3 regions of the Sutcliffiella sp. NPDC057660 genome follow, and region 3 is predicted to be linked to each of the others. Evidence: riboswitches for the same ligand, from Rfam matches in the RefSeq annotation. Region 3 holds a riboswitch; each other region holds the start of a gene.
What was found. Region 3 has a riboswitch for S-adenosylmethionine ahead of ACFVAD_RS21330 (YezD family protein). Riboswitches for the same ligand answer to the same signal wherever they lie in the genome.
Positions count from the first base shown of each region.

Region 1: it holds a riboswitch for S-adenosylmethionine, as region 3 does, so the genes downstream of both, mtnW (2,3-diketo-5-methylthiopentyl-1-phosphate enolase) here and ACFVAD_RS21330 (YezD family protein) in region 3, are expected to answer to the same signal.
Region 2: it holds a riboswitch for S-adenosylmethionine, as region 3 does, so the genes downstream of both, ACFVAD_RS16820 (methionine biosynthesis PLP-dependent protein) here and ACFVAD_RS21330 (YezD family protein) in region 3, are expected to answer to the same signal.

Region 1 covers NZ_JBHVHV010000003.1:40,099-43,222, forward strand. The annotation lists gene ACFVAD_RS03430 (pyridoxal phosphate-dependent aminotransferase) at 1-962, shown strand, start outside; SAM riboswitch class I at 1,052-1,158, shown strand; gene mtnW (2,3-diketo-5-methylthiopentyl-1-phosphate enolase) at 1,248-2,492, shown strand; gene ACFVAD_RS03440 (2-hydroxy-3-keto-5-methylthiopentenyl-1-phosphate phosphatase) at 2,489-3,124, shown strand, end outside.
Region 2 covers NZ_JBHVHV010000014.1:52,775-55,898, reverse strand. The annotation lists gene metC (cystathionine beta-lyase) at 1-192, opposite strand, end outside; gene ACFVAD_RS16820 (methionine biosynthesis PLP-dependent protein) at 189-1,319, opposite strand; SAM riboswitch class I at 1,443-1,566, opposite strand; gene cydD (thiol reductant ABC exporter subunit CydD) at 2,165-3,124, shown strand, end outside.
Region 3 covers NZ_JBHVHV010000022.1:45,894-49,017, reverse strand. The annotation lists gene ACFVAD_RS21340 (sulfate permease) at 1-555, opposite strand, end outside; gene ACFVAD_RS21335 (phosphoadenylyl-sulfate reductase) at 586-1,299, opposite strand; gene ACFVAD_RS21330 (YezD family protein) at 1,394-1,516, opposite strand; SAM riboswitch class I at 1,685-1,789, opposite strand; gene ACFVAD_RS21325 (diacylglycerol kinase) at 1,988-2,908, opposite strand.

The DNA.
Region 1 (3,124 bases), on a different contig from region 3:
GGGGCAACGACTTTTTTAAAGAGGCGATAGTCGAATTTTATAAAAGAGAATACAACGTAACGCTCGACCCGAAAACGGAAGTGGCGGTACTATTTGGCGGCAAAGCAGGTCTTGTTGAAATTCCGCAATGCTTGTTGAATGAAGGAGATACTGTGCTTGTACCAGATCCCGGCTATCCCGATTACTGGTCAGGGGTTGCCCTTGCAAAAGCACAAATGGAATATATGCCGTTAAAAGAAGTATATCATTTTTTACCAAATTATGAAGATATAGATGAAAGTGTTTTGGATAAAGCGAAGCTGATGTTTTTGAACTATCCCAATAATCCCACTGGTGCAGTTGCCACATCAAAATTTTTCGAGGAGACGGTAGACCTGGCGGATAAGCATGATATTTGTGTTGTACATGATTTCGCATATGGAGCCATCGGATTTGAAGGGAAAAGACCGCTAAGCTTTCTGCAGACTCCGGGTGCGAAAGAAGTGGGAATTGAGATTTATACACTATCCAAGACATATAACATGGCAGGCTGGCGTGTTGGATTTGCTGTCGGCAACCCCAGTGTCATAGAGGCAATCAATCTACTGCAGGACCATATGTATGTGAGCATCTTTGGTGCGGTACAGGAAGCTGCGACGACAGCCCTGCTGGAATCGCAGAAATGTGTGGAAGAGCTGGTGGACCTTTATGCAAAAAGAAGGGATATCCTCATTAAAGGGCTGCAGGAAATAGGATGGGAAGTTACTGCGCCGCAAGGCTCTTTTTTTGCCTGGTTAAAGGTTCCCGAAGGATTCACATCCTCTGAATTTGCCGATAAACTGCTAGATGAGGCTCATGTGGTCGTGGCGCCGGGAATAGGATTCGGATCCCATGGTGAAGGCTATGTGCGTGTAGGTCTGCTGACAAGTACTGAACGTCTGAAGGATGCGGTGCAAAGGATTCAAAAACTGCATATTTTCTGAATACTTTGTTGACAACTAGCCGGAAGGATGTCATAATTCCTGTTAGATTTCTTTTATTTTAACCTTAAAAATATTATATATATTGCGTTTTCTTATCAAGAGCAGGTGGAGGGACTAGCCCGATGACACCCGGCAACCGACTTATGTACATAAGCACGGTGCTAAATCTTGCAGCTTTAATGCTGGGAGATAAGAGGATGTTAGGATGCCTAACCTCTTCTTATCGAAGAGGTTTTTTAGTGCTTACATATCATACCATTTCACGTGATTGAAAGGATGACAGATATGAGTGAAATTATTGCCACATACCTAGTACATGACAGAAAAGGGAACTTGGAAAAAAAAGCTGAGGGTATTGCCCTTGGTTTGACAGTGGGTTCTTGGACAGATTTGCCGCTTTTGGATCAGGAACAGCTGAAAAAACATAAGGGCAGGGTGGTTCATGTCCAGGAACTTGAACCAAGCGAGAGGGTGAACAGCTATATCGGAAGCACCGTCACCAGAGGGATAATCCAAATCGGTTACCCGAGCTTAAACTTCAGCAATGATCTACCTGCAATATTGACAACTGTGTTCGGGAAGCTCTCCTTGGACGGTGAAATCAAGCTGTTAGATTTGGAGTTTTCGAGTGAACTGAAAAGCCTATTCCCCGGACCAAAGTTCGGTGTGGAGGGAATCAGGGAACTGACGGGGATAACCGATCGTCCGTATGTCATGAGCATTTTTAAAGGTGTAATTGGCAGGGACCTCGCATTCCTTGGAAATCAACTTCGGGAACAGGCACTTGGAGGAGTCGATTTTATCAAGGATGATGAAATCCTTTTTGAGAATCCGCTCACGCCATTTGAAAAGAGAATTGCAGTCGGCAAGAAAGTTTTGGAGGAAGTTTACGAAAAGACAGGGCATCGTGCCCGCTATGCTGTCAATCTTACAGGCCGAACGTTTGAATTGAGGGAAAAAGCGAAGCGGGCAGTGGAGCTAGGTGCAGACATTTTACTATTCAATGTTTTTGCTTATGGATTGGACGTGTTACAGTGTCTTGCTGAGGATAAAAATATCCAGATACCGATCATGGCACACCCTGCAGTAAGTGGGGCAAGTACTCCATCAGAGTTTTATGGGATTTCCAACGAACTTCTTCTTGGAAAACTAGTTAGGTACGCTGGAGCCGACTTTTCCTTGTTTCCTTCCCCCTATGGCAGTGTCGCATTGCCAAAGAAGGAAGCACTGGGAATCAGAAACAGCTTAACAAAGGTCGAAGATGGAATGAAAGCTGCCCTGCCTGTACCATCAGCTGGAATCCATCCAGGCCTTGTACCGCAGCTTTATCAGGATTTTGGATTGGATTCTGTCATCAATGCAGGTGGAGGAATCCATGGACACGCTTTGGGCGCCATTGGCGGTGGTTCGGCTTTCAGACAGGCGGTTAATGGAGTGTTGGCTGGAAAAACCTTGAGCGAACAGGCTGAAACGAACCCGGAACTGAAACTCGCAATTGAACAATGGGGCAGTTTGGAGGTTGCAAAATGAGTGCAGGTCAGCCAATGATATTTTGTGATTTTGATGGAACGGTAACAGACAGTGACAACATCATTGCCATTATGAAGAAATATGCCCCACTTGAGTGGAATGAATTAAAGGATAAAGTTCTTTCGCAGGAGATATCCATCCGGGAAGGAGTGGGGAAAATGTTTTCCCTGCTTCCCTCAAACCAAAGGGAAGAAATCAGCACGTACATTTTAGAACATGCCGCGATCAGAAGAGGATTTCATGAGTTTGTGGAATACACGAGGAACCAGCAGATTCCACTTTATATTGTGTCAGGAGGAATAGACTTTTTTGTGGAGCCTCTGCTGAGTGGAATTGTGCCCCGGGGCCAAATCTACTGCAATGAGTCTGATTTTTCAGGAGAGAGCATCAGGATTCACTGGCCGCATTCTTGTGATGAGGAATGCCAAAACGAATGCGGGTGCTGCAAACCATCAGTCATTCGTAAACTTGCAGATAAGGACACTTATAAAATAGTGATTGGTGATTCCATTACAGATCTGCAAGCGGCGAAAATGGCGGATAAAGTAATAGCCAGGGATTTTCTGATTGAAAAATGCAATGAGCAATCCATTAACTATGAAGCATTTGAAGACTTCTTCGATGTGATAAAG
Region 2 (3,124 bases), on a different contig from region 3:
AAGGTGGGCAATCGTATCTTCAAGTGCCTCTCGGGTTGGATTCGCCGAGCGTCCGTAATCGTATTTGCCGAATTGGTCGACATCAAACTGATGAAAAGTGGACGCGTGCTGGATAGGTACACTCACCGCGCCAGTCTGCGGATCGACCTTATGCTTGTTGTGTAATAGCTTCGTTTGAAAGGAATGGCTCACGACAGCACCTCCTTTGTGATGGATGCGATCTTGGCAGCTTGCTCGAATGCTCCGTTCAGGTCGTGGATCAGGTCATCACTATCTTCAATCCCGACTGAAAAGCGAAGCAGACGGTTGCATACTCCCGTGCTTAATCGGATTTCCTCCGGGATATCGGCATGCGTCTGTGTGGCAGGGTAGGTGATGAAGCTTTCCACACCGCCCAAGCTTTCAGCGAAGGTAATGAGATTGAGATTCTGAAGAAATGGGTTTACCCACGATTCTTCTTTGATGCGGAATGAAAGCATCCCTCCTTTTCCTGGATATAGCACATCGGTAACCGCTCCGTGCTGTTTCAGGAAGTCCGCTATTTTGGCTGCGTTCTGTTGATGCCGTTCCATCCGGAGGGCGAGCGTCTTCATGCCGCGGATGAGCAGCCAGGAATCGAACGGACTGAGCACAGCGCCTGCCGCATTGTGATAGAGAGCAAGTGAGTCACACAGCTCACGTCCTTTTGCCACAATCAGTCCTGCAAGCACATCGTTATGTCCACCAAGATACTTGGTTGCACTATGCACCACAATATCTGCGCCAAGCTCGATCGGCTTTAAGAGAATGGGAGTATAAAACGTATTGTCACAGATCAATAGCAGCCCATGCGCTTTCGATATGCGTGCCACTGCCTCTATATCCGTTTCCACCATCAGGGGATTGGTAGGGGATTCTATAAAAATGGCTTTTGTTTGCGGGGTGATGGCCTCTTCAATGCAAGATAGATCACTAGTATCCACATACTTGCAACACAGCCCCCATTTTTTATAGCCCTCTTCAAACAAACGATATGTCCCACCGTATAGGTCCTTGCAGACAATCAGCTCATCGCCGGATTGGAAAAGGGAAAGTACGGTCAGGATTGCTGCCATACCGGAACTGCACGCATAGCCTTGATCGCCATGCTCAAGGTCCGCGATTGCCTGCTCGAGCAATTGGCGGGTCGGGTTTCCGGTACGTACATAATCGTAGCCTGATGACTGGCCGATCCCTTCATGACGGTAAGCGGTCGAGAAATAGACCGGGGGATTCACGGTGCCTGTGGCCGTTTCACTGCGATTGCCAATTTGCGCTAGCTTCGTTTCTGTTTTATACATAAAAATATCCTCCTCTATGGTAAGTGGACAACGTTCATCACCAGAGAGGAGGACAGGGACTTTTTTTGGGGGAATATAAAAAAGCCTTCTGTAAGAAGAAGACTTTTGCAAAAAAGTTCATTCTTCTCATCTGTACAGGTTTTAAATGAAAACCTGCTGGAATTAGCACCTTTTCAGTCGTCTGTGGAGACGCTGCTGGTTGCTGAGGTGTCTACGGGCCATTTCCCTCGACCTCTCTGGATAAGAAAGTTCACTATGAAATTTACGAATCATTTTGATTATTTAACTAATTTACAACAGGTGAGAGTGGAATGCAATGTTTTTTTCTCGATTAAATTATTTTTATGCTGGGGGTGGGGGGAATAGACATGAATTGTTGGGTGATGGTATCATTTTTGATTAACCGATGCCGATTCTTCTTTTAAATAGATCACAAAAGGTAGAAAAGCATGCTGTGAGGGAGATTTTCTTGTGATGGGTAGTGAATAGAGCTGGTTTAAGGCCCTGTTTTCTGCTGATTCTAACAAATTGTTCTCTCATTCTAACAAAACTAGAGAACGTTCTAACAAAATTAGATAACATTCTTACAAATTGGTCCGTCATTCTAACAAATCACCACATCATTCTAACAAATCTATTTTCTGCCCAACTTTGTATGCCTGGAAAAGATTTATTCCTCTCCTTTTCGGGAACAGACAAATTGTCATAAAAAGGTCAATCTCCAGACGGGCATACTGAATCAGGATGCATTATAATAAACATAGTATGTGAAATGTTTCACGAACTTAATTTTAAACTAACTAACCTTAACATATACGCCAATCTAAAAGGAGAAGTGGCAAACGATGAATGATCTGAAAACGATAGCAAAGGCACAACGGAATACTAGAGCGGTGCTGATTTTTCTGGCTGTTCTGTCGGGGTTCACTGTCATTGGGCAGGCTTACTTTTTCGTGACGATAGTAGATCGCATCTTCCTGAAAGGCCATACTTTCCAGGAGATCATCCCATTCCTCGGTGGACTTTTGGCTGTCATGGCGGCAAGAGCCTTGCTCACCTATCTGAACGGGGTGGCTGGTGTGAAGATGGCATCAAAGGTAAAACGGGATTTCCGGCATGCACTTTTAAATAAATTTTCTAAAAGCCCGATTTCTGCTTCCTTGAAGGGTCAGTCGGGGCAGAAGGTAAGCGTGATGATGGATGCGGTGGATGAGATAGATCCCTATTTCAGCCGCTATATTCCGCAAATGATCCAGTCATCTGTAGTGCCGATCATGATTCTGATTGCGATTTTCACGCAGCATATGAATTCGGGATGGATCATTATTGTCACAGCACCATTCATCCCCATATTTATGATTGTAGTGGGGCTTAAAACGAAGAAGAAATCCGAAGAACAGATGGATAAGCTTGCTGCGTTCTCCGGAAGGTTTCTTGATACGCTGCAAGGCTTGACCACTTTGAAGCTGTTCGGCAGGTCACAAAGGCAAAAGGAAACCATCCGTGACAGCAGCCTTTCTTTCCGTGAAGCGACAATGGAAGTGCTGAAGATTGCGTTTCTTTCTTCACTTATGCTAGAGCTGATTTCGATGCTTGCAATTGGACTTATCGCATTGGAAATTGGTCTGCAAATGGTCGTTTTTAAAAATATGACATTCTTTCCGGCGTTCTTCGTTCTGGTGCTGGCACCTGAATTCTACTTGTACCTGAAGGATCTAGGGAGTGCGTTCCATACAGGGCGTGGCAGCATGGGAGCAGCGAAAAAGGTGACAGACGAGCTGGCGGTGGAGGAAGAGCCGATCGAA
Region 3 (3,124 bases):
GTTCATGCCTGCCGAGAAGGCTTCGAATACGCCCATCACGATAACAAGGACCGATAAGACCGGGACCGACTTTTTTGACTTCACCCATTTGTCTATGAATCTATGCTCCAGCAACCAGGCAGCCGCAATCGCGATGAAGAAGGCGACTACCGGTGTAAGAAGCCAAAACAGTACAATCCAAGCAAGCTTTCCGGCAAATACAGATTGATAGACGATTCCTGCACCGACTACCGACCCGACTGTCACTTCGCTCGTGGATAGGGGGATGCCGAATAGATTCGCTAAAAATAGGGATAGTGCCGCGGACGTAATGACAATCAGTGCCACCGCAACGGTAAAAGTACTTTGCGGCACAATCCCGCTTCCCATCGTTTTGACCACCTCTCCGCCACCGAGCCACGCTCCAAAGAACACGGCGATCCCACATAAAACCAAAGCTGCATTTCTCTTCACAACGCCTGACCCATAGGCGATTCCCATGGATGCTGCCGCACCGCTCGCTCCAATATTCATGGCGAAAAAAAGACCAACGATGACGGCTATGGTAACTAGCATGCTTCTTCCTCCTTTAACCTCAGACCATCCCTAATTTGTATGAAGGCCGCATTCCGTTTTGCCGCTGCCGACCCAGCGCCCTGCCCTGGAGTCCCCTCCGTCGCCGACCGCCTGCGTACAGGGAAAGCAGCCGATGCTCGGATAGCCATGGTCATGCAACTCGTTATAGGGCAGATCTTGCTTGCGGATGTGCATCCAGACGTCCTCCCACGACCAATGGATGAGGGGACAGATTTTGATGTTCTGGAACTTATCATCCCGATTCAGAAAGTTTGTTTGTGCACGAGTCGGTGACTGCTCCCTTCTAAGACCGGATATCCAAGCCTCTTTCGGGGTTAAAGCTTCCCTTAGCGGTTCCACTTTCCTTATCTGACAGCATCGTCCCGGATCTCTTTTCCAAAGGGCGGTTCCGTGAATGGCGGCCTGTTCCTCCAATGTGAGCGCTGGCTTTCTTTTTTCGATTTGAAGGTTTGGGAACCGCGCTTCTATCTTCCTGATCACCTCATAGGTTTCCGGAAAATGTAGCTCAGTGTCCAGGAACACAATGTGTGCATCGGGCTTCACCTCGTAAATCAGATCAATCAGGACCATCGCCTCCGCCCCAAAGCTTGAGGCATAGACAATTTCGTTATCCCTGTAGGTGTGGTAGGCCCATTCGAGCAATTCCTTTGCACCTTTTGTTTTGGTCTCCATCGGAAAATGGGAAACTTCTTTCCAATTCTTGTACGTTATTTTCTCCGTCATCTGTTTTGCTGCTCCTTTCTTGTCCACGAAAAAAGGCAGCCCTTCTGCATGTGTGTACATGCAGAAGGACCGCCTCTAGTTTTCTAGTCAGCGCCTATTGATTTTTCTGAAGGCGAACCTTCTCATTTTTTTCGATCTGAATGACTTTTCCATCCTGTACCACCAAGGTGATAGATCCGAATTTCACAGATTGCAGCATTCTTTCCAAATGAACCATGACATCTTCCCATTCCGCCGATTTCAGATTGGCTCGCCTCCTCTATTCAAATGCTCCGACGCCTCTAAGGGGGGAAAGCGCCAGAGCTGGACAGTAAGCAAACTTGGGTCTTAGAAAATAAAAAACGCCTCTCCCATTTGGAAAAGGCGCATAAATTAAATATGCAGCACCTTATCTTCCAAAATGGGTATCCATTTTGCTGGAATTGGCACCTTGCTTACAGCAGGTTGCCGGGCTTCAACGGGCCAGTCCCTCAGCCGCTCTAGATAAGCGTCTATTATTGTTTGAACGATGTTAGCTACGTTTGTTACTGCTTGATATTAAAATTAATCCTACCATACACATATGAATTGTCAACAATGTTTTTGCCTATTTTTTTGAATTTTTTATTTTTTGGGAGGATGGTCCTAGACTTGTCGATTCCCCTCTATGCAAAAAAGCTGCAGATGTAAAAACACCTGCAGCTTTTTCTTATATACACTTATTCATTTCAATCTCTTTACGTTTTTCCGTCACCAGTACATTCAGATGGCGATACAGGTTGACGAATTCTCCTGGCAGCAGACCGCCGTACTCTCCGTCCAGGTTCAACTGCATTTTCTCATCGGTATGGACCTTTACACGGTTGGCTTTTGTGTAGATCACATGAGGATCCTTCACGTGCTCACCGCGAAGAGCAAGCGTCGCGACACGGATAAAGTCGGCGATGTTTGCTTTCTTCAAAATGATCAAATCAAACATCCCGTCGTTCATGCAGGAGTCCGGTGCAAGCTTCTCGAATCCTCCGACAGAGTTGGACAGTGATACGAGGAATAGCATGATTTCGCCTTCAAAGATTTTTCCATCATATTCGATCTGTACATTGGTCGGTCTGATCGAAGGCAGCATTTCCATCCCCTTCAGGTAGTAGGCCAGCTGTCCGATGATCGTTTTCAGCTTGCTAGGAACCTCATAGGAAAGCTCGGTCATTTTTCCGCCACCTGCGATGTTCATGAAGTATTGGTCATTGGCTTTCCCGATATCGACCGGCATCGGGACTCCGTTTGCAATGACATCGACACATGCGATGATGTCATCTCTCGGCAGGTCAAGGGCGCGCGCAAAATCGTTGGTCGTTCCAACCGGGATGATCCCTAGCTGTGGACGATAATCCTGTTCCGCAAGTCCGTTGACCACTTCGTTGATTGTTCCGTCACCACCTGCAGCGACAACCAGGTCATATCTGCGTTCAACCGCAAGCCTTGCAGCCACCGTCGCATCTCCATGACCGGTGGTAGCATGACAGGAGGCTTCATATCCAGCCTGTTCCAACCTCACTAAAACCTCTGGCAAGTGTTTTTTAAACGCTTCACGCCCAGATGTTGGATTATATATTACTCTCGCTCGTTTCATTTTCCCATCATCCTATATTTATATTTAAACGCTTCTATATTAAATTCTCTCGATGTCTACTGGCACTTTTTGAAGTCACTCTAATTTAACTATAATTTCCAAACGAACCTGGGTCAACCTCAAAATGACCCCAGATAACATATTAGCCTATTCCCAGCATCAGATGCAATTAAAACGAAAATTTCGAGAACCGTAAACTTTGTAACAAAAAGGGCC